DNA from 3 places in the Actinoallomurus acaciae genome. Region 1 is predicted to be linked to each of the others. Evidence: riboswitches for the same ligand, from Rfam matches in the RefSeq annotation. Region 1 holds a riboswitch; each other region holds the start of a gene.
What was found. A riboswitch is a leader RNA that binds a small molecule or an ion and turns the genes downstream of it on or off. The one in region 1 is predicted to bind fluoride.
Positions count from the first base shown of each region.

Region 1 (8,180 bases):
CGCTGGCGCTGCTGGCGGCCGTCCTGGGCGCGGTGGTGGGCGGGAACCGCGTGCGCTGGGCCGCCGGGCTGGCCGCGGGCGGTGTGATCGTCGCCGCCGTCGGCGTGCAGCTCCACATCACCTGAGCCTCCGCGAGCGAGCACCGGCCCGTACGGTCAGGATCAGCGGGATCGCGGCGAGCTCGGTGGCGACGCAGAACGCCACCGCCGCCCACAGCGAGAGGGTGAACAGCGCTCCGATCACGAGGCTGCCGACGAACCACGCCGTCCCGTACACGCCGGTGAACAGCCCGTACGCCGAGGCCCGCCGGTTCGAGGAGACCATCGGGGCGACGGCCGCCGGGATGATCGACTCGTGCACGCCCATTCCCAGACCCCACAGCGAGACACCGGCGAGGGCGGCCCAGAAGCCTCCGAGGAACACCAGCGGTGCGAATGACGCGGTGACGATCGTCAACGGGAGCAGGATGCCGATCCCGACACGGTCGTACCGGCGCCCGAGGATCAGCGAGCCGACCCCGCTGACGGCCATGGCCACCGCGTAGAACAGCGGCGTGAGGCCGGCCGACACCGTCCCCGCCCGCTGGAAGTGGTAGGCGATCAGGGGGAAGTCGGCGAACCCGGCGGCCACGAGCGCGCCGGCGGCCAGATAGATCCAGAAGACGCGCGGCAGGCCACCGGTGCCGACCTGAGCGGGGCCCGCCTCCAGATCCTGCGGCCGGGGATAGAACAGGCGGGCCGCGACGACCAGCGACAGCGTGATCGCGGCCGGGATCGCCAGCGCGGCGAACGCGATCGTGTAGTCGTGCCGGCCGAGGGTCAGCACCAGCGCGACCGCCAGGGGGCCGAACATCGCGCCGAACTGGTCGAGGGCCTCGTGCACGCCGAACGCCCAGCCGTAGCCCAGGTCCTTGGCCGCGTGCGAGAGCATCGCGTCGCGTGGCGGATTCCGGGTCGCCTTTCCGACCCGTTCGAGAACGATCAGCAGGGCGGCCACCTGCCAGCTCCCGGCGAGTGCCAGCAGCGGCACCACCGACATCTGCAGCACGTAGCCACTGATGGTCACCGGCCAATAGCGCTGGGTCCGATCGGCGAGGCGGCCGGAGATCAGGCGGAGGCCGTAGCCGGCGAGCTCGCCGAACCCCGTGACGGCGCTGATCGCGAATGCCCCCGCACCCAGCAGTTTCAGGTACTGCCCGATGATGCTGCGGGAGCCTTCGTAGGCGAAGTCGGCGAAGAAGCTCATGACGCCGACCATGAGCACGAACTTCAGGGCGGCGGACGCCCCCGGCGCCTTCGTCCGGTGCGTGTCCGGCGCTCGTCCGCCCGTCACCGGTCCACCGCGCCCGCCACGGCCGGTATGGCCCGCCGCGGCCGTCGGCCGCGTCCGCGACCATGACGGCGGGGAGCGTTCGGGTGCATGGCGGCCTCCTACCCCGATTCGGATCGGGACCGTTGGCGGCGTGTCCGCGGTCGTCGGCGGCAGGTCCGCGGGCCTCTGGCCCGGGTGTGGGAGCCCGGAAGGAGCGCTACATGTGCGGGGCGGGTTCGTTGCGGGGCCGCCACAGATTGCCCAGGTACGGTGCGGTCGAGGGGAGGCGTGCTCGTAGCCCCCGCAGGTGGCCGGCGATCGGCGGCCGCAGGTCGAGGTCGGGAAGCGCGTCCAGCGGGACGAAGGCGGGTTTCAGGCCGGGTTCGGTCTCGGTCACCACCGTCGAGGTCGACGCCTCGGCGGCCCAGAAGACGATCTCGAGGGTGCGTTCGGCGCCCTCGGGGGCGATGGTCTCCAGCGCGAAGGCGACCCGGTTGACCTCGGCGCGCAGCCCGGTCTCTTCGAGGACCTCACGACGGGCGCAGGCGGCCATGCCCTCACCGCGGCGAGGGCATCCTCCGGGCAGCACCCAGTCGCCACCGTTTCGGGTGCGATGGAGCAGCAGGACGCTCTCATCGCGGAAGACGATCACCGAGCACCGCAGGCGTACCAGCGTGACGTCGGAGTCGGCGCCGAAACCGTTCTGGTCGTGCATGACAGGCCTCCACCCTGAAAAAGAGGTAGAGGCCATCAGCGTCCGTCCGGCGCGGTTATGGCGAGCCTCATCGCCGCGATCAGTGTATTCGGCGACCTGGGCGAGGTGCCAGAGTGACATGCGGCCGAAGACGTAGAGTGGTGATACCGCCCGGTGATTCACGGAGCGGTGGGCGATGAGGCTCGCCGAAATCGCGGTTCCGCTGATGGCCTCTCCTCGAAGACGTTGTCGAAGGAGGAGCGGTCATGGATACGCCGGGTACGGGCGGCCACCCGCAGGCGGATCTGCTGGCGATCGCCCATCGCGGGGTTCGCCTGCAGACGGCCGCCGAGCGCGCCATCGCCGGCTGCCTCGGACCGGATCCGGGCGCCTCGGCACGCGAGTGCGGGCGGCTGCTCGCCCGCTACTACCGTCTGCGGGGCGAGCTGGCAGCGCTGCCGCTGATGGGTCCGCTGCTTCGATTCCGCGGCGAACTGGACACCGTCCTGCTGTGCCATCAGTTCGTCCTCCACGAGGCGGCCCTCAGCGGCTGCCGAATGCGGCGATGGGCCGACACCCACCATGGTTCCTCCCTTGTCCTGGGGCTGCCGGGTGAGCGGCTGCGCGATCTGCGTGATGAGATCCTCGACTGCGTGTCGCCGGCCGAAGAGGCCGCGCGAGACGACGTGCGGCAAGGTTGAGGTGAACGGCCCCGTGCCTGCGACGCCGCCTCGGCCCGCAGCGGCGAGGTTCGTCGCCCGGACCGGACAAGGAGGCGTCATGGAACTCGAGGTCGTCATCGAGATCCCGAAAGGCTCGCGGAACAAGTACGAGATGGATCACCGGCTCGGCCGGATCCGCCTGGACCGCATGCTCTTCACGGCCACGCAGTATCCGACCGACTACGGCTACGTCCCCGGGACCCTCGCTGAAGACGGCGACCCACTGGATGCCATGGTGCTGCTGGAAGAACCCACCTTCCCCGGATGCAGCGTCGCCGCGCGTCCGGTCGGGGTGTTCTGGATGCACGACGAACACGGACCCGACGCCAAGATCCTCACCGTCCCCGCGCACGACCCGCGGTACGCCGGCGTGCGGGACCTGGGCGACGTTCCGGCCTTCGTGTGCGCGGAGATCGGTCATTTCTTCGACATCTACAAGGAACTGGAGCCCGGCAAGGATTCCGACACACGTGGCTGGCAAGGACGGGACGCCGCCGACCGGGAGATCAACGCGGCCTTCGATCGGGCTCGCGACGCCGGGGGATCGCGACGGTGACCCGCGGCCGGCAGGAGACGCGGTCTCCGCGAACGCCGTGGACTGCTGATCACTTCCATCGGACCGTGCATGCCGCGTCCGCGGTTGGGCAGATAACCATCCGACCGGTGATGGGGCTCACCGAAACCGCGGCACAGGCCGCTGATGGCTCCTGCTTCGAGTACGGAGGCGGCAGCCATGGTTCGGTCGGTGATCCAGCGACGCGGTTCTGGGAACGAGAGCACCATCGATGCCGGGCGCCTGCTGGGCGCGGACGGCTGTGCCCTGTGCCGGGAGCGCGATGACGCGGCCGAGACCTGGCTGCGCTGGTTCGAGATCGAGCATCACAGCGATCCGGGGACGTTGACCGCGCTCGGGAGCTCGTCGGGCTTCTGCCCGGCTCACACCCGACGGCTGGTCGCGCTCGACAAGCCCGCCGTCCTTCGCCGGCCGTGGGAGTTCGTCCTGCGCGCCGCCATCGATCGCGTCGAGCGGCTCATCGCCACGGGCAGGGCGCCCGCCCTGTCGCCGTGCCCGCTGTGCGCCGGCGCGGACGCCCGCTCGCGGGCCGCCGCCGACACGCTCATCGCCATGCTGGCGGACCCTCACGTCGGTGAAGTGCTGAAAGAGCGGCATGGCCTGTGCCACCCGCACCTGCGATCCCTGCTGTCCAGGCTGAGCCCGGCCCAGGCCGCGGTCGCCGCCGACGTCGTACGGGCGGAGCTGGACCAGGACGCCGTCACCACCGTCGCGGGCATCGACCCCGATGCCGTACCCCGGTCCCGGTTGTACCCGCTGGTCGCCGACCATCATGAACCGGCAGATCGGCCGCCCGCACAACGGCTCGCCGACGATCTGAACGCCGGTTCGTGCCCCTGCTGCCGGCAGATCGGCCGAGCGGAGAACACCTACCTGACCTGGCTGGTCGCCGAGGACGAACCCGGCGAGCGCGACCTTCGGCTTTGCCCGCGCCATCTGCACGACCTCGTCCAGCGCGCGGGTGAGGAGTCCCGCGCGGCGCGTGCCCGCCGCGCGGCCGTCCAGGCACAGGTGGAAGAGGTCGCGGCGTCCGCGCGACCGCTGTCCGGCCAACGCCGGAGGCGCCGTCCAGCGCACGACGACGTCACCGACCGGTACCGGCGCGCGGTCGCGAACCTGGACGGTGACCGTACCTGCCGTGTGTGCCGGTCCGCCGCCTCGGCCGCCGACCGCTGTCTCGCCCTCATCCGGGCCTGCGCCGACGACCGGCACGTACAGGCGGCGTTGGAGGGCGGCCATGGCCTGTGCCTGCGGCACGGCGAGCGGCTCACCGGTGCCCGCGGTGCCGAGCGGTTCGGGCGGCGGCTGCTGACCCGGCTCCGCCAGAGCGCGTGGGAACTGAACGAGGACACGCTCAAACAGGCATGGGCGCTTCGCCACGAGCCCGTCGGCCGGGAGGCCACGAGCTGGCGCCGGGTCCCCACCATCGTCGACGGCCGGGCCTACCTCGGCCTGAGCGAGGACGACCTGTGGCGATGACGGCCGACGGGAACGCCGGGTGCCTCACGCGCCGGACCTGAACGAACCGCGGCCTCCGGGCCCACGACAGGCGGCCGACCCGCTCGGCCTGACCGCGACCTTCCGGGAGATGAAGTGAGTGTGGTGAACGAGGCACTGGCGTTCTTGGGGATCACCAGCGGCTCCACGAGCCGCGGCGGTCCCGCGCCGGATGCCGCCAGGACGCGTGAGGAGCAGCGAAGGATCGCCGCGGCGATGCGCGCGCTGCCGGGCCGGTTCGCCGACCGGCTGCCGCGGCACGCGCTGGAGAGGATCAACAACGCTGCCGCCGAGGGGCGCTGGGAAGAATCCCTCGATGACCTCCTCACCGGCCTGCACGCCCGCGGTGAGGCGATCACCGGGGCCGAGCGCGACGACCTGTCCGCGGTGCTCGCGGCACTGCAACTGCCGAGCGGGCGCCTCGAGACGCTTCTGGAACGCTGAGCGCGGTATCGGCGGCGGGGCGGGCGGCGCCGGCTTCGGCGGCGAGCCATCGGCGCATGAACGGCGACCGGCCCCCCGGCGGTCGCAACGCGATGCCGCGGTCGGACATGATGCGCCGTACGGTCTCCGACGGCTGGCCGGTCAGCAGTTCGATGTGCTGTGACCCGACTCCGCAGACGACGTACAGATCGCGCAGCAGTTCCTCACTCAGCGGGACGGGAGCGGGGAACCGCTGCCAGATCGGGCCCCCGGCCGGCACCTGGGGGATGCCGTGGCGCTCCAGCGCGCGGCGTACCAGGGAGTCGTCGTAGAGGGCGTGGATCAGCTCGATCTGCCGGCCCGCCGTCCCGTCCCGCGGCGGACCGGCGACCCGGATCGGAAGGCCCAGCTCGTGCGCGTTGCGCAGGACGACGCTGCGGGAGACGCCGAAGGCACGAGCGACCTGGTCGGCGGACATCTCGTCGAAGACGTACAGGTGCGTCAGGCGCTCGCCGTCCAGGACGGTGCGGTCCTCCCGGTTGCAGCGCCCCCGTGTTCGCGTCGGTATCCCCAGCTGCCGCAGCCGCTCACGGATGCGGCGCTCGGGCACACCGACGAGCCGGGCGATCTGCCGGCTCGTCAGGCGCCCGCGTACGTACAGCTTCTCCAGCATGGCGGGCAGATCCGGCGGGTCGGGTGCGCGGCGTCGCGGGCGCTCGCGGACGGCTCCGCGCGGCCGTACCGCCACGCCGGCGTGACGAAGCATCCGCGTGACACGTTGCCGGTCGATGCCGACGATCTCGCCGATCTGGTACGTCGACAGTCCGGCGCAGACGTACAGGTGCCGGAGCCGGGTCGGCAGGGGTGTGTCGGCGGCGTCGAGTTCGGCGGCGCACTGGCAGGGTTGCATGACGGGCCCTCCGCGGAAAGCGTCGCGTGCTGGTCTCAGGGACCGTTGGCGGGTCTTTCCGCGGTTGGCGGCGGGCCCCTCCGCCGTGACATCAGGGTAAGCAGTGATCGTCTGTGAATCCAGCCCGTGGCCGTAAGCCGTCCTGCGGCCACGGGTCTCCGCCATCCGCCGCGTCCGGTGGCTCGCCGGGGCGAGCACTGGGCCGGAGGCGACATGGCAGGTTAAACTATGATCAATTGCGGCGGAGGGGCTCGCCGACGAACCGCGGTCATACCGCCAACGGTCCCTACCTGATCGGGTAGGAGGCCGTTTTTTCATGCAGAGACCACGTCTGACTCCCGTTCGGCTGCCGGTGTCCCAGGAATCCAGGGAGGTATGACCGTGAACTGTCTGGACTGTGCGACCGAGTTCCGTCTCCAGGTCGCCGCGGTCGCGGTGTGCACGGGCTGCGGGGCCGCCGTGTGCGGTGACCACGCGAAGGTCCGGGAGCACACCCTCACCCAGAAGGTGCTCGGCGGTATGGCGCTGATGACCGTGCCGGTCAGCCCGCCTGCGCGGCGCGTCCGCTGCCTGTCCTGTGACGCCGCGCACCGGAACGGGAACGCCGAGCACCGCGAGGCCACGTGGTAGCGGCGGCAGGACGGCCGCCCATCGCCGGCGAAAGGAGACCGTGATGGACGCGATGGATCGCCGAGCGGTCCTGTTCGGCGTTCTCGACGGACTCGCCGAGCTGGCGGATCCGGGCGATCGCGAGCGCATCGACGGTCTGCGTGAACGGCTGGCCGCGGACCGGATCCGCGTGCTCGTCGCGGGCGAGGCCAAGCGGGGCAAGAGTACGGTCGTCAACGCGCTGGTGGGCCGCGCCGTGCTGCCGACCGGGGTGACGCCGGTGACCGCCATGGCCACGGTGGTGCGCCACGGAAGGCGGGAGCGGGTCATCGCCCGGTACGCCGACGGGCGTACGGAAGAGCGCGGTCTGGACGAGCTCGCGGACCTGGTCACCGAGCGCGGCAACCCCGGTAACCGCCTGAGGCTCGCGAGCGTGACGGTCGACCTCGACGCCGGTCTGCTGAACCACGGCGTGGAGATCGTCGACACGCCCGGCACCGGGTCGGTCTACGAGCACAACACCGCGGAGGCCGAACGCGTCCTGGAGACGATGGACGCCGCGGTGTTCGTGCTGACCGCCGACCCGCCGCTGTCGGCCGCCGAGCGCGCGCTGCTGGAGCGCGTCGCCGAGAGCTCGGTGACGACCTTCATCCTGTTGAACAAGGCGGATCGGCTGAGCGGCGCGGAGCGGGAGGAGGCACTCGCCTTCGCGGCCGAGCACACGAGCCGGGCCGTCGGGCGGGACATCGCCGTCCGGCCGGTCTGCGCACGAGCCGGCACCGGCGATCCCGGGTTCGCGGCCTTCGCGAGGGACTTCACGGACTACCTCTCCGGTGGTCGCGCCGGCGACCTGGAGGAGTCGGTGGCCCGGCAGGCGCAGCGCCTCATCGATCGGCTGACCGACGAGGTCAGTCTGCAACGGCGTGTTCTCGACATGCGCGGCGGCGAGGCGGCACGTCGGCTGGAGACGTTCCGGGAACGGCTGGACGTCGTCGCCGCGCGGCGGCGGGACGCGGTCGACCTGGTCGAGGCGGAGAGCCGGCGGCTGCTGGCCGCACTGAACGATCAGGCCGACAAGGCGGCGCGCGGGCTGACGTCGCGGATAACGAACCGGATCGCCACCGCCGTCGGCGAGCTGTCCAAACCCGATGAGGTCGAGCGCGAGGGACGCGACCACGTCGTCGACCTGACCCGCACCGCCGTGGAGACGTGGCGGGACCAGCGGCGGCGGAGCCTGGAGGAGGGCCTGTCCGACCTGGACGCCCGGCTCGTCGCCATGCTGGACCGTGAGCTCGCCGTGGTCCGCGATGACGCGGCCGAACTCCTCGATCTCGACCTCGCGGTGCCCGCGGAGGAGGGACGGCTGATCGAAGATCCCCGCTTCTTCTACGTCTTCACCGACAACGCGGGGCAGACCGAACTGCTGGCGGGCGCGATCCG
Region 1 is NZ_JBHLZP010000032.1:11-8,190, forward strand. It holds gene ACFFNX_RS06890 (MFS transporter) at 118-1,332, opposite strand; gene ACFFNX_RS06895 (NUDIX domain-containing protein) at 1,529-2,026, opposite strand; fluoride riboswitch at 2,046-2,110, opposite strand; fluoride riboswitch at 2,189-2,248, shown strand; gene ACFFNX_RS06900 (hypothetical protein) at 2,272-2,706, shown strand; gene ACFFNX_RS06905 (inorganic diphosphatase) at 2,786-3,283, shown strand; fluoride riboswitch at 3,381-3,444, shown strand; gene ACFFNX_RS06910 (hypothetical protein) at 3,473-4,780, shown strand; gene ACFFNX_RS06915 (hypothetical protein) at 4,895-5,242, shown strand; gene ACFFNX_RS06920 (hypothetical protein) at 5,154-6,131, opposite strand; gene ACFFNX_RS06925 (DUF2180 family protein) at 6,513-6,761, shown strand; gene ACFFNX_RS06930 (dynamin family protein) at 6,805-8,180, shown strand, end outside.

Region 2 (10,632 bases), on a different contig from region 1:
GGCTCGATACGGGCCGTGGACGGACGCGTCAGCGACCGACCACGTGTAGAGGCCATCGGCACGGGATGTGCGGTCAACGGCGAGCCTCATCGCCGGGCACTCTCATGATGCGCCCGATCGTGTGGCCCCGCCAAGTCATGAGCCTCGACTGCGAGCGAGATCACGGGGTGGCGCGGCAGGGAGCCGTGCTGCCACTTGTGCACCGCGGAGATCGCAGCTGACACTGGTGGATATGGGGGAAGGGTCTGCCGTGGTCGTGGTCCACCCGCCGGGCCCACGCGGACGGCTCGTGACCGTCGAGGGGCGGACGGCCGGCTACGCCCTGGATCGCGTCGACCTGCTGTGGCTGATCTGGGACGAGGGACTCGACCCGGAAGAAGTGCGGCTGGACGATCCGGACTGGGTCGAATGGCGAGAGGCCGGGCCGGATGTGTGGGGTCGTGGCGGCTCCGGTACGTGATGGCCGACGGAACATACATCCTGGAGGGCCCATGAAGAGAACCCACCGTCCTGCCATGGCCTCCGACCATGCGGCGCGCCTCGTCGCGATTCTGAAGCGTGCCGTGGACCTTCAGCCTGAGGCCGATCGGATCGTACGGGCCTGCTCCGCGCCCGGTGACGTCCCTCGCTCCATGCTCTCGGACGCCCAGCGGGTCACCTCCGTCTACGCCCGGCTCGGCGAGGAACTCGAGCCGCTCCGTAGTGATCCGGCCGTATCGGGGCTCGCCGTCCCCGCGCAGCAGTGCGTCGACCATCATCTCCTCCTGGTCGACGGGGCCGCGAACATGGCCCTGCCACCGCCGCCGTACCACCGCCGCACCGACCCGCGCGCTGCGGCCGAAGGCCTGGGCGAACCGGGACGACGCCTCCGCGAACTCCTGCAAGACGCGCGTCGGCTCGCCGGCGAATGAGGGCTCAGCCGCGCGGCACGACGAAATCGAGCAGCACCCCTGAGCGCGGGCGCAGCGACGCCCAGCCGTCCGGAACGGCGAGCATCGCGATCGCGCAGGTGGGGAACCTGGTCTGCGCCCGGGCCAATGCGTCACCGACCGCATCACCGGCCAGATACAGCGTCAGCGCCTGCACCATCGGCGCATGGCCGACGAGCAGCAACCTGGTGACCCGGTCGGGCACCTCTGCGATGGCATCCATCACGCGTTCGACGTCCGCGTCGTAGAGCCGGTCGTCATAGGTGACCAGGGGTGCGGGCTGCAAGGCGCCGGCCGTCAGCCGCCACGTCTCCCGCGCCCGGCGTGCCGTGGAGCACAGGACGTGATCCGGTATCGCCCCGTTGTCGCGGAGCCAGACCCCCGCCCGCGGCGCGTCCCGTCGGCCGCGGTCGGCCAGGGGGCGCTGGTGATCGGCGACGTCCGGCCAGGCGGACTTGGCGTGGCGGAGGATGGCCAGCGTCCGGACGGAATCGGCGACCACCTCAGCCTCGCGGGCCGCAGGTCCGATGATCCGCCGGCATGGCGGTGCCGACGGGGTCCTCCGCCTGCGGGACGTACCCGAGGATCTCGTCCCGCAGATTTCGCAGCCACTCGGCCTGCAGCCCCAGACCAGAACGCAGGTCGGCCGGTTCCCTGTGGCAGCCGATGGCCGCCTCGTGCAGGAAGAACTGATGGCACAGCAGCAACGTGTCCATCTCCCCGCGGAACCGCAGTAGCGGACCGGAGAGCGGTAGTGAGGCCAGTTCGCCGCGCAGCCGGTAGTAGCGGGCGAGAAGACGCCCGCACTCACGCGCGGAAGCGTCGGTCTCCGGGCCACCGCAACCCGCGATGGCCCGTTCGGCCGCCGACTGCAGCCGGACTCCCTCATGCGCGATCGCCAGCAGGTCGATGACCAGATCGCCGTAGCGCTGTGGCTCCACGCGACGACGTACGCGGTCGCGGTCCTCCGCGACTCGGATGCCCATGACCGTCCCCTCCTCCGGCACAGCCGTCCAGGAGAGGCCATCAGCGAGATCGCGTTTTCGGCGAGCCTCATCGCCCATCGCTCCACGAGCGACATACACCAGTTTACGCCCATTTGTTGCTCCGTCCTGGCGCTCAGGCGACAGCGGCGAATAAACTGAAGACAGGCGATGAGGCTCGCCCTGACCGCGCGAATATGACGCTGATGGCCTCTACTCCCAAACCTGTGGAGGCCGTTATGCGCGCAGATCACGATGCCACGCTCGTCAGGTTGCGCTGCTCTGCGATCGTCTTCCGGGGCGACGAGGTCCTGCTGCTCCACCGCGCCCGAGACGGTGGCGACTGGGTCCTCCCCGGAGGATGTCCCCGACCCGGCGAGGGGCTGGCCGCCTGCGCCCGGCGCGAGGTGCTGGAAGAGACGGGGATTCGCGCAGAGATCGACCGCGTCGCCTTCGCGCTGGAGGCGATCGACCCCGACGGCGCCGACCGCACCATTGAGATCGTCCTGTTGGCCGCCGACGTGCCCGCGGCAGCGGCGGTCGAGGCGACCGAAGCGGGACTCGAGCCCGGCTTCGTCCGCCTCGACGCCCTGCCCGAGCTGAACCTGCGGCCACCGATCGCCGGTCATCTGCGCGGCCTGCGGACACGCCTGCCCTTGACCGCGGCGTACCTGGGCAACCTGTGGCGGCCCCCGCGACGGCGCCATCGTCGAACAGCGGCGACCAGGAGGCTTCCGGCCGTGCCGGTCGGAACGTATTCGCCATATCGATCGGGACGAACATCGCAGTAGGCTGCGATGGCAGCACGGCGGAGGGGCCCGCCGTCGACCGCGGACACGCCGCCAACGGTCCCTACCCGATCCGGGTGGGAGGCCCCCATGCGTCCAAAGATCCCTGACTCCGCGCAACGGCCCGAAACGATCAGACTCGAGCACGCCGTGGGCTCCGTGGTGGGTCGCGTCCGCCCGAACAACGAGGACTCCGGGTACGCCGGCGCGCGACTGCTGGCCGTGGCCGACGGGATGGGCGGACATGTCGGTGGCGAGATCGCCAGCTCGACCGCGATCTCCAATCTCATCGCCGCCGACACCGAGGTTCCGGTCACCGCGCTCACCCGTACGCTGGGCGAAGCCGTACGCAGAGCGAACGAGGCGATCGCCCGGCGCATCGCCGAGGACGTGGCGCTGACCGGCATGGGCACGACGCTCACCGCGATGCTGTGGTCCGGCGCCCGCATGGCGCTCGCCCACATCGGAGACTGCCGCGCCTACCGGCTCCGCGACGGCCATCTCGAACCCCTTACCGAAGACCACACCCTTGAGGCGCTCCTTGCCGCCGAGCTCGGCCGCCCCGTCCGGCACGGCAACCGCCTGACACGCGTCCTCGACGGGAACATCGACCGGCGCCCGGACCTGAGCCTGCATCAGGCCATGCCGGGCGACCGCTACCTGCTGTGCTCCGACGGCCTCACCGGCCCGGTCGCTCCCGCCACGGTGTACGCGCTGCTGGCGACCGCGGAGAGTCCCGGTCACGCCGTCGCCCGGCTCATCGAGCAGGCCGACCAGGCCGGCGGACCCGACAACATCACCGTCGTCGTCGCCGATGCCATCGGCGGCGACGACACCGCCCGGCCGCCCCTGCCGTCCGCGCCGACCCTCGTCGGTGCGGCGCGGACGACCATCTGCCGAGGAAGGACGGAGTGATGCCGACAGTGCGTGAATCGCGGACCGGAAGACGTGTCAAGGTCCTACGGCACGGGCCCGCTCGGCCCTCATGCCATCACCGGCACATCGATCACCCTGGAAGCGACGAGGAGGTTGATCATGCAGGTCATCATGGGCCCCCGGAATGTGGTCGTCGGATTCGACGGGTCTCTCAACTCCACCGTGGCGCTGCGGCGGGCCGGTGCCGAAGCACGCGAGCGCCATGCCCGGCTCGAGGTCGTCCGCGTCATTCCCCGCGAAGACGGCCTGTGGCGGACTCTGACCGCGTGGCTGCGGCTGCGCGGCGAGGTGCAGCGGCTCGTGCCCCGCGCGCAACGCGTGACCACCCGTCTGCGGATCGCTCGCGGTGACACCGGCACGCAGCTCAGCCGCCTGGCCGAACGGGCGGATCTGCTCGTGGTCGGCGCCGGCCGAGAATCTCGGAACGGCGCTCCGCTCGCCGGTGCGACCGTGTCGGCTGTGCTGTGCTCCCCACCGTGCCGCGTGATCGTCTGTGAGGACGACACGGACGCCGAGGTCTGACCGCGTCGAGCCTGTTCAACACTGATGGGAGCCGAGAAAGGCTACGACCGGAACAGCGCCGCGCCGTCTCACGTACGCGCCGTCGTGTCCCTCGGGCGCAGGGGGTGGTCAGCCGGCCGGGATTCGTGCGCTGAGTGTGGTGCCGCCGCTCGCCGGGCTGGTGAAACGGATGGTGCCGCCGAGGGCCTCGACACGGTCGCGAAGGCCGATGAGCCCGGATCCGCGAGCCGGGTCGGCTCCGCCGACGCCGTCGTCGCGTACCGTCAGCCGTATCTCACCGTCGACCTCGGCGACCTCGACCCATACGCAGGAGGCCTGTGCGTGCTTGGCGGCGTTCGTCAGCGCCTCGGACACGACGTAGTACGCGGCCACCTCGGTGGGTTCGGGCAGCTTGCCGTCGATCCGCAGCTGGAGCTCGACCGGGATGGGGGAACGCCGGGCGAGCGTGGCGAGGGCCGGTCTCAGACCGCGCTTGGACAGGATCGGCGGATGGATGCCCCGCGATATCTCCCGCAGCTCTTCCACGACCTCGGTCACCTCGGTCGCCAGCCGGGACAGCTGTTCCCTGAGGTGCCCCTGGTCGGGCGGCACGTCGCTCTCGGCCATGCGCAGCTTGAGGCCGAGGGACACCAGGCGCTGCTGGGTTCCGTCGTGCAGGTCGCGTTCGATGCGGCGGCGGACGGCGTCGCCGGAGGTCACGATCCGGGCCCGTGAGGCCATCAGTTCGCCGCGGTTGCGCTCCAAGGAGACGGCCATGGTGTTGAAGGAGTGCTGGAGGTCGCCGATCTCGGCGTTACCGGTCTCGGGCATCCGTACGCTGAAGTCTCCGTCTGCGACCTTGACCGCCATGAGCGACGTACGGCGAACCGGCCGGACGACGCAACGCGTCAGGTAACCGCTGAACCCCGTGATCAATACGATCGAGGTCGCGATGCCGCCCAGGGCCACCAGGACGGCCCGGCTGGCGGCCTGGTCCGAACGGGCATCACGTTCGGCCGCGAGACCGTGTTCGAACCGGATGAAGTGGTCGAACTGCTCGCGGATCCCATCGACACGCCGTTTCCCCTCCCCCGTCGACGCCGTCCCGCTCATCTCGGTGATCGCGCCCTGCCTGGTGGCCTGCACCGCCGGTTCGGAGTACTCCCGGAGGTAGGACCGGCTGTCTCGGACGATCTTCGCCGCGCGTTCGGCCTGTTCGGGGTGGCGCTCGGCCGCGAGGCTGTCCAGCTGCGCGGCGTGCGTGTCGAAGCCGGCCCGCGCCGCCGTCCAGGGCTCGAGGTACGCCTCGTCCCGGGTGATCAGGAATCCGCGCTGGCCCGTCTCCAGGTCGATGACGAGCCTCTCCAGATCATGAGCGGCCGCGAGCACCCTCTCGGAGTTCCTGGCGATCATCGCCGTATCGCGCATGACGGTGATCGCCCCGGCGAGGAAGCCGAAGACACCGCCGATGAGCAACGCCAGCAGGGCACTCGCCAGCGCCACACGGGGGGTGAGCCCTCCCCGTATGCGCAACCTGCGCCTCAGGCCCCTTACCCTCATCGTGATCCCCTGACCGGCGCGCCTGCCGGTCATAATGGAAAATCCTTATATATATCACTCTACGTGCACGAAAGTGTGCGGCTCCCGGGATCGAGGCCCCGTACCGTACGACGCTCAGCACACGATCGCGACCGGGCAGGGTGCGTAGTGGGTCATGTACTGGCTCACCGATCCCAGTGGTCCGCGCATGTCGCCGAGCCCACGGCGCCCGACGACGAGCAGTGTCGCGGCCTCCGCCTCCGCCATGAGCGCTCGGCGAGGCGGTGCCGTGACGAAAGAGGTCCGCACCGGCACCTGGGGGTACGCCGCGCGCCGGGCGGCCACCGTCTCCTCGAACCGGGCGGACGCCCGTCTGTTCAGCTCCTCCAGGTCGGGAACGGCGGCGGCTTCGGCGCCCCCGAGGTCGAGCGAGCCGCAGACGGCATGCACGCCGACACCGCGCAGCGCCGCCTCCTCAAGGGCGAACGCCAGCGCCGCGCCGCTGGCCGCCGAGCCGTCCACGCCGACGGTGACCGGGCCGTCCTCGACCATGGACGTCTCGCGGACCACGACGAGCGGGCAGTGCGCGTGTGCCGCCAGCTGTGCCGCCACCGAGCCGACGAGCAGGCCGTCGAAGCCCTCATTACCGCGGTGCCCGACCACGAGCATCCCCGCCTGGCGCGAGAGCCCCAGCAGGGTTTCGGCGACCGGGCCGCGCACCGCGTTCGCCCTGGCGGTGAGGCCGGGCGCCATGCCTCGCGCGATGCTCGCGCCGCGCTCGGCCGTGTACTCGCTCATGAGACGGAACGTCTCCAGGATCTCCGGGGAAGGGGGCATCGCGGCCACCGGCCAATGCCATACGTGGCAGGCCGTGAGCGGCATTCCGCGCAGCGACGCCTCGCGGGCCGCCCAGCGGAGCGCGTACCTGCTCTCGTCCGAGCCGTCGTAGCCGACGAGCATCTCGACCCCGGGCATCGCGATCTCCTTCCGCCTCCCCCACATGCTTCGCGAACGAGAGCGCCCGCGGCAGGGGCGAAGGTCCCCCGGAGGCGCCGCTCACCGGCAGTGCCCCGCGGGCGATGCGACGCGCCCGCGGGCCTCACCCGGGCGGCGCGGGTTCCCGGTCGCCGCCACCCGCCAGGTACGGACGCAGCGTGTCGACCAGGCGGAAGAGGTCCAGCGGCATCGGGAAGATCAGAGTCGAGTTCCGCTCGGAGGCCACCTCCGCCATCGTGGACAGCACGCGTAGCTGCATGGCCGCCGGGTGTTCCTCCAGGACGACCGCGGCGCGCCCCAGAGTCTCGGCGGCCTCGAACTCGCCGTGGGCATGGATGACCTTGGCACGCCGGTCGCGTTCGGCCTCGGCCTGCCGGGCCATCGCCCGCCGCATCGTCTCCGGCAGCTCGACATGCTTGACCTCCACGAGCGTGACCTTCACCCCCCACGGGCTGGTGACGTCGTCGATGATCCGTTGGAGTCGCTGGTTGATCTCGTCCCGTTTGACCAGCAGTTCGTCGAGGTCGACCTGGCCGAGAATGGACCGCAGTGTGGTCTGGGCGATCTCCGACGTCGCCGTGATGTGGTTCTCCACGGCGACGACGGACCGGTTCGGGTCGACGACGTTGAAGTAGGCCACCGCGTTGACCCGTACGGTGACGTTGTCCTTCGTGATCACGTCCTGCGGTGGAATGGCCATGGTCACGGTGCGCAGCGAGACCCGGACCATGCGGTCGACGATCGGGATGATGAAGAACAGCCCCGGCCCCTTGGCGCCGATGATCCGCCCCAGGCGGAAGATCACCCCGCGTTCGTACTCCTTGACGATCCGCACGGCCGTCATGAGGACCAGCAGGACGACGACGACGGCGATCACGATTCCAGTCAGAGAATCGTTCATGGTCTCTCCTTCGGTAGTTCCTCCTCGGCCGGTTCGACGATCAGGGTGAGGTCCTCGACGGACACGACCCGTACGCGCCGGCCTTCGCTGAGGTCGTGGTGCGGGGCGCGTGCGTTCCACCAGGCCCCCTCGACGAACACCTGGCCGCTGTGGCCGGCGGCGTGGCGGACCACGCCTTCGGCGCCGATGAGGAACTCCCGCCCGGTCGCCGGTGTGGACCGGCGAGCCCGCCACGCGAGCCGGCCGGCCAGCAGCGCCCCGCCGCCGACGACGATCACCGTCGGCCAGAGCACCGCCGGGCTCACTCTGATCGAGCCTTCGAACAGGAACACACCCGACAGCAGCAGCGCGATCGCACCACCGGCGGCGAACACGCCGATCCCGGGTGTGAAGATCTCCGCGACGAACAGCGCGGCGGCGAGCCCGAGCAGGGCCAGACCCGCGACGTTGACCGGCAGCACGCTGAGCGAGAACAGGCCGAGGACCAGCAGCGCCGCGCCGATGACGCCGCCGAGGCCCATTCCGGGGCTGGCGAGCTCGTAGATGACGGCGAGCGTGCCGATCGACAGGAACAGGTAGGCCAGGTTCGGGTCGGCGAGTATCTGGAGGAACCTCCGCATGAGTCCCATGTCGTGCTCGACCAGCCGGGCCCCGGCCGTGTGCAGGATGACCACCTGGCCCCCGCCGACGGTCACCCGCCGGCCGTCGAGCTCGCGCAACAGCGCGCCGCGGTCCGGCGCGATCAGGTCGATCGCGTGGAGCCGCAGGGCCTCCTCGGCGGTGGCGGCGCGGCCCCTGCGCACGGTGTCCTCGGCGAAGGCGACGTTGCGGCCCCGCTGCGCGGCGATGCTGCGGATGTGGGCGACGGAGTCCTCCACGATCTTGCCTTCGGCCTGCTTCCCGTTCTGGATCGCCACCGGCGTCGCGGCGCCGATGGTGGTGCCCGGCGCCATCGCGGCCACGTTGGCGGCGAAGGTGATGAACGTCCCGGCCGAGGCCGCCCGGGAACCGGTGGGCGCCACGTAGACGACGACCGGCACACGGGCGCGCAGAAAGGAGGTGACGATCTCTCGGGTCGAGGTGAGCAGCCCGCCGGGGGTATCCAGCTCGACCAGGAACGCCCGATGGTTCTCGCGTTCCGCCCGCCGCACACCGTCCTTGAGGTGATCCGCGACGACAGGGGTGATCGCCCCCTCGACCCGGGTCGTCAAGATCGTGTCCGGCCGCGCGCCCGCCGCGGCCGGAAGGAGCGCGCTCCAGGCCACGGCCACCAGCCACACCACGACCGGCAGCCAGACCTGCGGCAGGAGTGTCCAGCGCGCAGCCATCGGGTCCCCCTCCCCGAACCACGGCTCGTATCTCCACTGTTCGTCGCGGGAAGGGCGATGACAAGCACACACAGATCACTTACCGTAGATGATCGGATACACTGTGTCACGATCATCTCGAGCATCGGGCGCCGCCGAAGGAGTCGGTCATCGGCAATCCGGAGACGAACAAGGCCACGCCGCCGCGGCGCCCCGGCCGCCGAGCGCCGGCGGGCGGCGCGTCGTCCCGATGACGGCGGGCGGGCATTCGGTGATCCTCGTCGCCGCGCTGGCCTCGATGGGCGTCCTCGCCGTACTCGCCCCGATCCTGGAGCGCTTCCTCGGGCGTAACGCCGGCTACGCGCTGTCCGCCGGTTTCGTCGGAGTGGCCGTCGTCCTCGGCTGGACGGCGCCGACGGCGCTGGCTGGCGGAGCCGTCACCGCGTCCTGGCCCTGGATACCCGACCTCGGCGTGTCCTTCACCCTGCGGCTGGACGGGCTGACGGCCCTGTTCTGCCTTCTCGTCCTCGGCGTCGGCGCGTTGATCATGGCGTACTGCCCGCGTTATCTGCCCGCGGGCGGCCCCCACGGCCTGGTCTACTTCCTGCTCACCCTGTTCGGCGGCGCGATGCTCGGCCTGGTGCTGTCCGGGGACCTGGTGCTGATGTTCGTGTTCTGGGAGCTGACCAGCATCATCTCCTTCTTCCTGATCGGTGCGCCCGGCGCCAGGTCGGTACGGGCGGCGGTGCGGGCCCTGCTGGTCACCGGGGCGGGAGGACTGGCGTTCCTGGTCGCGATCGTGCTGCTCGCGACCGTCACGGGGACCACTGACCTGACCGCGATCCTGGCCGCGCCGGGGCGCGTGCTGGGATCGCCCGTCGCGCCGGTCGTGGCGGCGCTGATCATCGTCGCGGCGTTCACCAAGTCGGCGCAGATACCGTTCCATTTCTGGCTGCCCGGGGCCATGGTGGCGATCACTCCGGTGAGCGCCTACCTGCACGCGGCCACGATGGTCAAGGCCGGTATCTACCTGCTGCTCCGTTTCTCCACGCTGTACGCGGGACGCCCCGGGTGGTCGCTCACGCTCACCGGCGTCGGCCTGCTCACGGCCGTGCTCGGCGCGGCGACGGCGTTGCGCGAGCACGATCTGAAGGCGCTGCTGGCCCATTCCACCGTCAGCCAGCTCGGCCTGCTGGTCGCCGCGATCGGGGTGGGCACGACGGCGGCGCTCGCGGCCGCCGTGCTGCACACGTTCGCGCACGCGCTGTTCAAGGCGACGCTGTTCATGCTGGTCGGCGTCATCGACCGGGAGGCGGGAAGCCGCGACATCAGGGAGCTGTCCGGGCTGATGCGGGTCATGCCGGTCACCGCCACGCTCACCGGCCTGGCCGGGATGTCGCTGGCCGGGATCCCCCCGATGATCGGTTTCGTCAGCAAGGAGTCGCTGTTCCAGGGGTTCGTGGGAGCCCGCGCGTTCCCCGGAGCCGGCGCGGTGTTCGGGACACTCGCGATCGCCGCGTCGGCGCTGACGTTCGCCTATGGCGTGCGGATCCTCTACGGCGCGTTCGCCGGGCCGACGCTCCAGCGGAGGCTGTACGAGCCGGCCTGGTCGTTCCTCGCCCCGGCGGGCGTCGCGGCCGTGGCCGGCGCCGTCCTCGGCCCCGCGGTCATCGTGTTGAACCCTCTCATGCGCCAGGCCATTCTGGACGTCGAGCCGTGGGGCAGGCCGCCGTACTTCGCGCTGTGGCACGG
Region 2 is NZ_JBHLZP010000020.1:23,817-34,448, forward strand. It holds fluoride riboswitch at 40-103, opposite strand; gene ACFFNX_RS04945 (histidine phosphatase family protein) at 233-460, shown strand; gene ACFFNX_RS04950 (hypothetical protein) at 516-911, shown strand; gene ACFFNX_RS04955 (SixA phosphatase family protein) at 916-1,431, opposite strand; gene ACFFNX_RS04960 (hypothetical protein) at 1,433-1,915, opposite strand; fluoride riboswitch at 1,940-1,999, opposite strand; fluoride riboswitch at 2,071-2,135, shown strand; gene ACFFNX_RS04965 (NUDIX domain-containing protein) at 2,152-2,703, shown strand; gene ACFFNX_RS04970 (PP2C family protein-serine/threonine phosphatase) at 2,791-3,615, shown strand; gene ACFFNX_RS04975 (universal stress protein) at 3,736-4,158, shown strand; gene ACFFNX_RS04980 (CHASE3 domain-containing protein) at 4,267-5,640, opposite strand; gene ACFFNX_RS04985 (universal stress protein) at 5,812-6,651, opposite strand; gene ACFFNX_RS04990 (slipin family protein) at 6,776-7,573, opposite strand; gene ACFFNX_RS04995 (NfeD family protein) at 7,570-8,901, opposite strand; partial or broken gene ACFFNX_RS05000 (proton-conducting transporter transmembrane domain-containing protein) at 9,131-10,632, shown strand, end outside.
Region 2: it holds a riboswitch for fluoride, as region 1 does, so the genes downstream of both, ACFFNX_RS04960 (hypothetical protein) here and ACFFNX_RS06900 (hypothetical protein) in region 1, are expected to answer to the same signal.

Region 3 (11,946 bases), on a different contig from region 1:
CGAGGTCTTCACCTCCACCACGCTCCACGATGCCGTCACGCTCGGCACACGGGTACTGGAAAAGATCATCGCGCTGGATCTGCTGTGCGTGTGCGTCACCTTCGTCGACGAGTTCGCCGCGCTCGGGCCCTCGACGGTGAGCATGGTCGCCGCGGCCGTGCCCGGCAACCCGGCTCTACGCACCTACCGCATCGTCCGCAGACCTGCGGACGGGCTCTCGTACGCCATGGCCATCGCCGACAAGTACGGCATCACCTACGACCGCCTCATAGAACGGATCAACGCACGCGCCGAGGGGAGGCTCGCGTCGTGAAGGCGTTCCTGCTCCATCCCGACCGCGACGTCGACTGGAAGACGGGACTCGAAGACCCGGACCTGGTCCGGGACCTCGGCCTGGACACGCTGCTGGACGCCATGGCCGGCGACGACGCCCTCGTCCGTGACGTGGCCGGACACGCCCTGCTGAACTCTCTCGGCGAGCCCGGCACCATCATCTACCGGCAGCAGATCCTGCGCGACTGGCTCGACCACCGCGACGTACTGATCGAGATCTACAACCTCGCCGCCGAGACCATCGCCGGTGAACGCCGTATCTGGCCCGGCTTCCTGCGTAGCCCGGACTCGATCATGTACCGCTCGGTCCAGGCGATGGACCTGTTCCTCGGGCAGTTGCGCAAGCTGCGCACGATCGCCGACGACCACGCCGCCGACGTCCACTCACCGGGGCTGACCCGGTTCTTCCGGATGCTACGGGCCGAACTCGACGACGCCTACTTCGCCACCATCGAGGACCACCTGCGCCGCCTGAAGTTCAAGAACGGCGTCCTGGTCAGCATCGAACTCGGCACCGGCTGCAAGAACACCGGTTACATCCTGCGCCGCCCACACCCCAAGCCCGGCTGGCGGGTTCGCCTGACCGGCGACCGCAACCCCTCGTTCACCTATCGCATACCCGACCGCGACGAGGCCGGCGGGCGGGCACTGGCCGAGATACGGGCGCGGGGCATCAACCTCGCCGCGGACGCGCTGGCCCGGTCCTCGGACCACATCCTCAGCTTCTTCACCATGCTCTGCCGCGAACTGGCCTTCTACGTCGGCTGCCTCAACCTACAGGCCCGGCTGAGCGGCAAGGGCGAGCCGCTGTGCTTTCCGGCACCGCTGCCCGCGGGCCGCCCGGTCCTGACCTGCCGCGGCCTGTACGACACCTGCCTGAGCCTGCGCCGCGACGAGCGGGTCGCGGGCAACGACGTCGACGCCGACGGAGTGCCGCTGATAGTGATCACTGGGGCGAACGAGGGCGGCAAGTCGACTTTCCTGCGCAGCGCTGGCCTGGCCCAGTTGATGATGCAGGCCGGCATGTTCGTCTCGGCCACCTCCTTCACCGCCGACGTAAGCCATCGTCTGTTCACTCACTACCGCCGCGAAGAAGACGCCGAGATGGAAAGCGGGAAGCTGGACGAGGAACTCGCCCGCATCAGCGCCATCGCCGACCAGGCCGGCCCTGGCAGCATCGTGCTGTTCAACGAGTCCTTCGCCGCCACCAACGAACGCGAAGGCTCCCAGATCGCCCGCCAGGTCGTCCACGCGCTCTTGGACTGCGACATCAAGGTCCTCATCGTCACCCACCTGTACGACCTCGCCGACGGCCTCCACCGCGAGCACACCGACGACGCGCTGTTCCTCCGTGCCGGGCGCGAAGCCGACGGAACCCGCACGTTCCGCCTCCAGGTCGGTCAACCACTGCCCACCAGCTTCGGTGCAGACCTCTACCAACAGGTCTTCGGCGCCCCACCGCGATCCTGACGCGCGTCGACGGCCGCTCGCCGCCGGGGTCTACGACCCCGGCTTCGGCTTGAGGGGCATGACGGGGAGCACCGTCCTGCCGAACGTGCTGGCGATGATGTCGGCCGCAGCGTGGTACCAGGCCAGGACCGCGAAGACCAGCGTCACCCAGCCACCGGCCTTTGTCGCTCCCGTGTAGCCACCGCCGATACCGATCGCCAAAAGTACGAGCCCGATGAAGATCAGCGCGATGATGGCGACCAGCACCGCGTCGGTGCGGAGTGATGCGATGAGGAAGAAGAAGGACAGTACCGCGAACATCGCCAGGAAAAGACTCAGCGCCGAATCCAGGTTGGCCGCTGGAATGTCATGAGAGAACAGGGTCTGGATCGCCCCGTAGATGACCCAGAACGGGCCATATGAGCCGAAGACGACCGCGCCGAAGAGATTGCCGCGGGTAATTTCGAGTACGGCGACCAGTATCTGAATAAGCCCGCCGAAGAAGAACGCGACCGGAAGGACGATCGAAGCTCCTTTGGCATCGAGCAGCCCGGCGTTGTACATGCCGAGCATGAACGAGGTCGTCGCGAACGCGGTGACCGCCCATGCGCCGGGATCGGCCATCCCAGGGCGAGGGTTCAGTGTCGGTTCATCGTTGGATTGTCCTGCCGAAGGGCCGTTCGTGGTGGCCATGCCATCTCTCCTTCTTCGGTTGCGTGCGGACTCCCCTTATTAACCCCCGTCGTCACTGCAATCGGGTATTCATGCAATGTCGGCCGACTCGGCGAGACGAGCCGAGCCGAGTGTTGTCGCGCCCAGATGCCGTGGCTTCGCTCGGCCATCGCGGAGAAGCGCACGCAGGCGTTGACAAGTTGCAGGTGCGGTCAGTACCTGAAGCGCGTGGGAAGGCAATTCTTGGCCCAGGGCACAGTCCCCAGCAGCGGCGCATTCCCCGCAGAAGGGCCGGGCACGGTTTGGATGCTTCTAGCGGCCCGCGCAATTGACTTACTTCGACGACGTCGTAAGCGCGCAAGGCGGCCTCCATAAACTCCTAGAGGCCATCAGCGCCACGACGACGCGGTTGATGGCGAGCCTCATCGCCACCGAGTACGGTAACTCGTATCGGAGTGAGGCGCCATACCCTTTGTGGCGGGGCCGTTACCGGCGGGGCGGTACGGCGAGTGCGTAGGCGACCGCGATCGCGGTCAGGCCCATGAGGACCAGGCCTGTGCTCGGCACGGTCGGCAGGAGTAGCGCGAGCGCGACGGTTCCACTGCCGGCCGAACCGGTGGCGAGCGCGGGCAGGACGAACCGGAACGGCCGCGACTCGCCGACCGTCTCCACGGACAGCAGATAGCTGAAGATCAACAGCCCTTCGCCCAAGACCGCCGAGACGCCGCCCCCGCCTGTCGCGGTCGCGAGCGTCGCCATCGCCGCCGCCGTGACCGCGGCTGGGGATCGGGTGCGTTCGGGCAGGGTCAGCAACACCGCCGGCACGCCCACCATGACCGCTGGGCGGGCCCATCCGGAGGCGAGGACCGCGGCGGCACCCAGCATCGCCAGGCCGATCACCACGGTGAGGGCCTTCATCGACGCCTCCGGGGGACCGCAAGACGCCGGCGGGGGCTGAACGCCGCGTCGAGGGGTTCGCGGATGGTGGTGATGCCGACCTCGGCGAGGTCGCGTCGCAGGACGGTTCGGTCGATTCGCCACAGCCGTAGCGCGAGCATGTCGAGCCTTGAGCGGGGCCGGGCCGGTGGCTCCCGGTCGAGGACGTCGATGACCAGCACCGGGTTGCCTCGTCGCCGCAGGCCGAGGATCGCATCGATGACGCCCTCGTCCAGGAGCGGGGAGAACACGATGACGAGCGCTTGGGGCGGAAGCGCGACACGAGGCACACGGTCGGGGTCGGGAGGCAACTGGCTGTGCAGGCGGCGCAGGTCCAGGACGCACTCGGCGATGCGGTAGAACTGACGCTCTGCGCTGCCCGGGGCGAGCCAGCGGACCTGACCGCCCAGGCCGACGACGCCGACACGGTCGCCGCGGCGCAGGTAGGCGGAGGCGACCGCGGTCGCCCCGCGTACGGACGCGTCCAGGGTGCCGGCTCCCGGCGGCCCGATCTCGGTCCGGGCGTCGATGACCACGACGATGTCGGCCTGTCGTTCGGCGGCACGGGTCGTGACGTGAAGGCGCCCCCGGTGGCCGCTGGCCTTCCAGTTGATGTCCCGTAGCCGGTCGCCGGCCAGGTACGGGCGGATGCCGGCGAACTCGACGCCCGCTCCCTCGGCGCGGCTGACGTGTTCGCCGATCCAGCGGGGCAGGTCGGGCGGCAGGAGCGCCGGCCGGACTCGGGGACCGCGGGGAAAGACGACGAGTTCGCCGGCGGGCAGGTCCAGCCGGGCCTGCCACATCCGGTGGCCATGCCGGCACTCGATCCGTACCCGCCCGATGGGATGCCGTCCCCATCGCGTGGGCCGCAACCTCCACCGCGTCTCAGCCCGGCCGGGGGAGTCTCGTCCTTGCCGTGGTGCCGGTGAGCCGATCGTGATGACGTCGGACGGTCGTAGCCCGAGTGTGATCACATCGAGGTCGCCGGGGGAGACGGCGACGACGGTCAGGTCGACGTCCTCGTCCTCGAAGCAGCGGCGTGCCGTGACCGTGATGTGCACCTGGATCTCGCCCGGGCGCATGAGGGTGTGCCCGGCGGCCAGCGCACACAGCAGCGGCGCGGCGAGCAGCAGCGCTGTGGCGTTCCGGAAGGCGATCGCGGCCAGCAGCGCGAGCAACGCCATGGTGGCGAGGCGACGTGCGTGCGGTGAGGGCCGCCAGGCGAGGGCGTGCCGATCGCGATGGCCGTTCGTCTCCGCTCTCCGGGGCGGGCTCCCGCGCATGCTCATGGGGAGGTTCTCGGTACGGGAGCGCGGTCGAGGATCTCGGTGATGACGTCCTTACCGGTGACCTGCCGTACCCACATCTCGGGACGCAGCACGAGCCGGTGGGCCAGCGCGGGGACGGCGATCGCCTTGACGTCTTCGGGGAGGACGTAGTCGCGGTGGTCGAGCATGGCGTGGCCGCGGGCGAGCTGAACGGTGGCCAGGGTGCCGCGTGCGCTGGCGCCGACCGTCACGTGCGGATGGGCCCGGGTCGCGGCGACGAGGTCGACGACGTAGCGGATCACGTCCGGGTCCACGTGGACTCGCTCGATGCCGGCGCGCATCGCCACCACCTGTTCGGCGTCGACGATCTGGGACAGTATGGGAGGAACCGCGCCGTCGCGGAGCCGACGTTCGACCATGGCGGCCTCATCGCGGGGCGGCAGGTGGCCGAGCCGGACCCGTATCGTGAACCGGTCGAGCTGGGCTTCGGGGAGCGGGTAGGTGCCTTCGTACTCGATCGGGTTGTCCGTGGCGAGCACGATGAACGGGTGTGGGAGCGGCCGGGTCACCCCGTCGATGCTGATCTGCTGCTCGGCCATCGCCTCCAGCAGCGCCGCCTGAGTCTTCGGCGGTGTCCGGTTGATCTCGTCGGCGAGCAGGAACTGGGTGAAGACCGGGCCGGGCCGGAAGACGACGCCTCCGGTCCGCGGGTCGTAGACCGGCGCGCCGGTCAGGTCGGCGGGCAGCATGTCCGGCGTGAACTGGACACGGGTGAAGTCCAGCCCGAGGACGGTGGCGAACGACTTGGCCATCAGGGTTTTGCCGAGCCCGGGGAGATCCTCGATGAGCACGTGGCCGGATGCCAGGATGGCCAGCAGGACGAGACCGGCCGCATCGCGTTGGGCGACGACGGCGCGATCGATCTGGTCAAGGATCTCCTCACAGTGCCGGGCCGTCTCAGCCGGGTCCATCACGTCCGTGGGCGCGGTCACAGCGTCTCCAGCCGGTCGGCGATGCGGGCCAAGGTGACCATGTCGACGCCGGGCGCGTCACTGTCAGAAGACGCGGGCCGGCTCGGGTCGAGCAGCGGCCAGAGTTCCTCGCCGAGCAGTTCCCGGGCGCGCTCGGGAGATCGTGCCGGATCCAGGCCGTATCGGTCGGCGAGCCTGGCTGTCAGCAGACGCTGAAGCAGCGGACGCGTGGACAGGTCGTAGTGCCGCGCCGAGACGTCGGCCCACCCGAGCGCGCTGTGGATTCGACGGTAGCCCGGGAAGGCACGGGCGAGGTCCCGGGCCGGTCGGCGACGTGGCGGTGACACAGCGGGCGGACCTCCCGGCACGACGGCCCGCAGGATGAGCAGGCTCAACGCGGTCAGCCCCGCACAGGCGACGATCAGTCCCTCTCGATTCGCGAGCATCCACGCGGTGGCCAGGCAGCAGACCGCCCCAAGGGCGAGCAGAGCCCTCATGACGCGGCGTCCAGATCGCGCCGCAGCCGCGACAGAGCGGCCCGGGCCGCGCGTCGATGCTCCTCGCCGATCGGGTGGGGGCTGTAGCGGGCCTCCCGGAACAGGTGGGTCAACGTCGCGGCGGCCTCGGAGCGTACCAATCCGGCGGAGGCCGCCCGGTCCAGGACGTCGGCCGGGGTGTCGGCGTCGGCGGGCGCGGCACCGGATCGGGCGAGCACGCGCTCCATCGCCGTATAACAGGCGATCACCGCCGCCCGTGGAACGTCTGCCCTGTCCAGCGCCTGCTCTGCCGCGACAACGGCCGGGACCAGCGGATGCCGTCGCCGAGGCGACACGACGGCCCCTGCCGCGGCGGGCCGCCGCGAGAGGATCAGGAGAACGACCGCGGCGACCATCGCCAGAGACGCGGCCACCACCGGCAGCAGTGCGGGACTCGTCGATGCGCCCCGGCCCGGCGGAGACGGCGCGCGGGACGACGCCGGGCCATGCGACCACCCCAGATGGTCGTGGAACGATGCGCCGTACGGCGCCGCGGCCAGGAGTCCGAGGGGAATCGCGAGTACGGCCAGCGCGAGCACCAGCCCCACCAGCCGAGCGAGGCGACCGTGTGGCGGCTCGACCACGATCCGCCACCCGACCGGCCTGCGCTGCGGACGCCGCCAGATCATGGCGATACCCGCGATGACCGCGATGGCCGCGCCGACCTCAAGCGCCGCGACGACCACCAGAACCGAGACCGACGGCGGGTGTGCGGCCGTGGACGGCAACCGATGAAGGCCCCGCCAGGCACGAAGGCCGACGACCCCTACCCCGAGCAACAGCGCGACCGCCCCGGTACGGGCGTCGATGGCACGCATCGATGGCACGGCACCTCCCTGACCTCGCGTCAGGGACCGTCAGCGGTCGTGCCGCAGTTCGCAGGTGAGCCCCATCACCTCTGTAACCCGTCCATTGTGCCCCATCGCCTCTTGCGGCCGGCGCGTGATCTCGCCCACCTGAGAAGTCGACGAGCCGGTGAACACGGCACTGCTGCGCCCGCTTCTGCCGGAACACGGCTCTTCGCAGCTCTTCACCGGCCCGCGCTACCGACGAGCGTCGGCAGGGGCGATACCGGCGGGACGCCGTCGTCCTCGATCGCGTCGGCGACGATGACGGTGATGTTGCCGGGGCCGCCGTACCGGTTGGCCTGCTCCATGAGCCGGGCGACGGCGTGGCGAGGGTCGGGTGAGGTCGCCAGCACCGCGAGCAACATCTCGGGCGCCACAGGTCCGGTCAATCCGTCGGAGCACAGCAGGTAACGGTTGCCCGGCAGAGCGAGATGCAGGCTCAAGTCGGGGATCTGGTCGATCTCCCCGTCCAGGACACGGATCAAGCGCTTGCCATGTCTGGCAGGGTGGCCGAACTCGGTGGAGAGCAGGCGTTCGAAGGTGTGGTCCTCGGTGAGTTGCTCAAGGCAGCAGTCATGAAGCAGGTAGGCACGGCAGTCGCCGATGTGAGCGAGCGCCAGATGGGAGCCGGACCGCAGCATCGCGGTCAGCGTGGTACCCATCCCGGTCAGTGCGGGATCGGCTGCGACACGCCGGGCGATCGCCTCGTTCGCCCGGCTGACGCCTTCACCGAGTACCCGGGTGAGCGCAGACACCGGTACGTCGGTGTCGGCCGAGGCGAGACTCGAGATCACGGTGGAGCTGGCGATCTCACCGGCCGCGCGTCCGCCCATTCCGTCGGCGACGGCCAGCAGCCGCGGGCTGGCGTACCCGGAATCCTCATTGATCGTGCGGATCTGCCCGGTATCGGAGGCCGCGGCGTAGTCGAATGTAAGCGCGTCGGCGGACGTGGCATGAGGAGCGATGGGGTACATGACGGCCTCCTACCTGGATGAGGTAGGGACCGTTGGCGGCGTGTCCGCGGTCGGCGGCGAGTCCCTCCGCCGTCCTTCACCTCAAGGTTACTGCGACTTCGCCCTCGACGGCGAGCGGCTCACACGCGTCTGCTGCGAAGAACCACTGGTGATCTCCGGCGAGCCCGCGTTCGGCGCGCACCGTCGCGTTGGTGGATCAAGCCGACGCGTGATCGGCCGCCGTACCCTGTCATGCTTGCCGTATGTCGGCAGAGGCGGTCGAGATATTCGAGCGGCACCGGGCGCGACTGCTCGGCCTGGCGTATCGGATGCTCGGTTCGGCCGCCGAGGCCGAGGACATCGTTCAAGAAGCGTTCCTGCGGTGGCACCACACCGAACCCGGCTCCGTCGAGGTGCCGTCGGCGTGGTTGGCCAAGGTCGTGACGAACCTCTGCCTGAACCGGCTCGACTCCGCACGCAGTCGCCGAGAGCGATATGTCGGGACGTGGTTGCCCGAGCCGGTGCTGACGCCGGACGGCGCGTTGGGGCCGTTGGAGACGGTCGAGCAACGTGACACGGTGTCGTATGCGTTCCTCGTGCTCGCCGAGCGGCTCACCCCGAGCGAACGGGCGGTGTTCGTGCTGCGCGAGGCGTTCGGCTACAGCCACCGTGAGGTGGCCGAGTTGGTCGAGCTGTCAGAGTCGAACTGCCGGCAGCTGCATCGCCGTGCGAAGAAGCGGTTGGCCGACGCCGGGCTGCCGCGGTCCGTGGCCGATCGGCCCGACCACCGCGCACTGGTGGAGCGGTTTCTCGTCGCCGCCCAGAACGGTGATCTCGCCGGCCTCGAGCGGATGCTCGCCGAGGACGTCAGCTCGGTCGCCGACGGTGGCGGTCTGCCAGGCGTGGCGCGGCGGCCCTTGAAGGGCGCGGTGCGGGTCGCGCGGTATCTGGCCGCGACGGTGAGCCGAAGCGTCGAGAGTGTGACGGCGTCCATCCAGGAGGTCAACGGCGCACCCGCAGTACTCGGCCGGCTCGGTACGGCGCTGGTCGGCGTACTCGTCCTGGAGATCGTGGGCGAGCGGGTCACCGCCGTCCGGATAGTGGCCAACCCGGACAAGCTCCGCTTTCTCGGGGACCAGGCGGCGCGGTTGTCACGTTCACCGGAGGTATCCGGTTCCTAGTAGCGGAAGACGACGTCTCGAGCCATGACGGAACGGAGCAGTGAATGACGACAACGGTTCTGGTCACCGGCGGTACCGGGCGGCTCGGCCGCACTCTCGTACCGCGGCTGGCCGACGCCGGCCACGGGGTGCGCGTGCTGACGCGCAGGAGGCGCGAGCCGGCCGCCTGGGAGTGGGCGGTCGGTGATCTGCGCACCGGAAGCGGACTCGCCGAGGCGGTCACCGGCGCACAGGCGATCATCCATCTGGCCACGACCAACGGGCGCGGTGACGTGGCCGCGACGCGCAACCTGCTCGAAGCGGCGGCGCCGGGGAGACCACACCTGGTGTACGTGTCGATCGTCGGAATCGAGGACGTCGCACTCGGCTACTATCGCGCGAAGCTGGCCTGCGAGCGGCTGATCGAGGAGTCCGGGCTGCCGTGGACGATCCTGCGCACGACGCAGTTCCACGACCTGATCACCGCGATATGCGATGCCCAGCGCAGGCTGCCGGTGACCATGATGCCGTCGAAAGTGAGCTTCCAGCCGATCGACGTCACCGAGGTCACCGATCGGCTCGTCGGCATCGCCGCGGCACCGGCCGCGGGACGGGTGCCCGAGCTCGGCGGACCGCAGGTGCGTGACGCGGCCGAACTGGCCCGCACCTACCTCCGGGCGATCGGCCGCCGCCGCGCGGTGTGGTCGGTTCCCCTGCCGGGCAGGGCGATACGGGACTACCGTGCGGGCAACCACCTCACTCGGGAGCGCGCGGTCGGACGGATCACGTTCGACGAGTTCGTCGCCGGGATCGCGCGCGAGCGGAGCGGCCGATGAGCCGGTGGCCGCGTGCCGGAGTCGGATTTCTCGCCGCGAGCCAAGCCGTCGTCGGCACCTGGGCGTTGTTCTTCCCGGTGAGCTTCTTCTCGCTCGAAGTCGTCGGCATGGGCATGGCCTACAACGAGCATCTGATGCGCGACTACGGCGCCATGACTCTCGCCAGCGCGGTGGTGCTCGGCGCCGCAACCGTTTACCCGCGACAGATGCTGACGGTCGTCGCACTCGCCATGTACCTGACGTGGGCGGTTCCGCACTTCGTGGTGCACCTGACGATGCTCGACCACCTGGCGTCATCGACCGGCGCGATGCTGATCACGGCGCTCGTGCTCGCGATCGCCCTGGCGGCCGCACTGCTGGTGCTCGCAGTGTCACACGGCCGCAGGCGTAGCCCTCGTAGACGAGGAACCGTTCCTTCTTGACCATCAGCATCGCGTCCCCATGCAGAGTCCACGTGAGCACAGAGGGCGAGCAGCAGCACCAGCACGAAGATGATCACGAACGCCATCAGGGGAGATCACGGTCGGAAGCGATCACGACCACTGGCCACCGACGAGCAAAAGCATCAGTCGCGGCGACGCAGAGCAGGAGGAGAACCATGGAGCAACATCAGCCCATCCTCCCCAGAACGAATCTGGCGGGCATCACCATCACCGCCCTGTGGCGTCTGGTCGCCGTTTCCGCGGACGGTGCCATACCGCTGCGGGGCACACTGGTGCTGGAGACCCCCGAGGGCTGTTTCCTCCTTTTCTACGCCCAGGAAGGTTTCACCATCAGTGGCCCATCGCCGCGCTCGGCCCTCCGCTGGCCCGCCGAGCCCGACCTGTCCATGGACGACCGCGGCGCCGAGGAATGGCTCGAATTCGGCACGCTGGAGGACTCCACGATCTCGCCCTTTCCACTGCCCGTCCGAACGATGCGAACATGGACCGCTCAAGGCGACTACCTGGCTGCCGTCGCATTGTCCTTTTCAGACGGCACGACCGAGCTCGTCGTCACCACCACCGACTCCTTCGATCTGGAGTGCGTAGACCGCGCCACTGCCACGGCCTATGTCGCCGCGGTCGCCGAGAACCTGGGCCTACCGGTCAGGCACGCCGTATTCTCCGCCGACCGGCCACCTCGCTGATCGCGTGGCTACGCATGACGGCCAGGATCGGGGGCGTCCGGCACAGGTTCGGACCGTTCGGTGGTGGCGGACCAGCCGACGATCGCCCAGAGAACACGCCCACGACGTAGACCACCCCGGACCAGGTGGCGACGTGGGTGAAGTCGGCGACCCACCGCTGGTCGGGGCGAGCCGCCGTGAAGTCCCGTTGCAGCAGGTCGGTGGCCCGTACGTGACCGTCGTCACGTACGGTCGCGCGGAGCTTCTTGCCGCGGCGGACGCCCCGCTCGCGCGTCACAGCCGGGCGGCCGTACAGCGGGCCACGACGATGCCCTCACCCACGGCCGACGAGGCCGCGGCCGCGGCGGGTACAGGGATCCCGCCGACGCCCGCCTTGGGATTGACCGGGGCGAGACGAGGCACGGGGCCGGCGCGAAGTTCTTCGGCTGCCTGCCCCGTGAACGACTTCAGGAGCCGGCGGAGTGGGTCACCGCGACGCGCGGGGAGCGGCGGTTCTTCGCGCGGCGACGGCCCGGCGCGGGGCGGCTGTTCCGGGGGCCTGCGGCGGCCGGAGCGGGCAAGACGACGGGGATGCCGGAGGGCGTGCGGGCGCCGGTGATGCGGCCGAGTTCGGCATCGCCGGACCGTACCCGCGTGGACTGCGGCGTGATGCCGGCGGTGGCCATCATCCGGTCCATTTCGCGGCGCTGGCTGGGGAGTACCAGGGTGACCACGGTGCCGGACTCGCCGGCGCGGGCGGTACGGCCGCCCCGGTGCAGGTAGTCCTTGTGGTCGTTGGGCGGATCAACGTTGACGACCAGGTCCAGTCCGTCGATGTGGATGCCGCGCGCGGCGACGTTGGTGGCGACCAGCACG
Region 3 is NZ_JBHLZP010000020.1:10,608-22,553, reverse strand. It holds gene ACFFNX_RS04940 (MutS-related protein) at 1-313, shown strand, start outside; gene ACFFNX_RS04935 (MutS-related protein) at 310-1,803, shown strand; gene ACFFNX_RS04930 (acetate uptake transporter) at 1,834-2,475, opposite strand; fluoride riboswitch at 2,828-2,893, opposite strand; gene ACFFNX_RS04925 (hypothetical protein) at 2,941-3,372, opposite strand; gene ACFFNX_RS04920 (DUF58 domain-containing protein) at 3,369-4,679, opposite strand; gene ACFFNX_RS04915 (AAA family ATPase) at 4,676-5,650, opposite strand; gene ACFFNX_RS04910 (hypothetical protein) at 5,647-6,126, opposite strand; gene ACFFNX_RS04905 (DUF4129 domain-containing protein) at 6,123-6,983, opposite strand; gene ACFFNX_RS04900 (PP2C family protein-serine/threonine phosphatase) at 7,196-7,987, opposite strand; gene ACFFNX_RS04895 (RNA polymerase sigma-70 factor) at 8,230-9,147, shown strand; gene ACFFNX_RS04890 (SDR family oxidoreductase) at 9,192-9,962, shown strand; gene ACFFNX_RS04885 (hypothetical protein) at 9,959-10,384, shown strand; gene ACFFNX_RS04880 (hypothetical protein) at 10,561-11,091, shown strand; gene ACFFNX_RS04875 (hypothetical protein) at 11,051-11,368, opposite strand; gene ACFFNX_RS04870 (DEAD/DEAH box helicase) at 11,538-11,946, opposite strand, start outside.
Region 3: it holds a riboswitch for fluoride, as region 1 does, so the genes downstream of both, ACFFNX_RS04930 (acetate uptake transporter) here and ACFFNX_RS06900 (hypothetical protein) in region 1, are expected to answer to the same signal.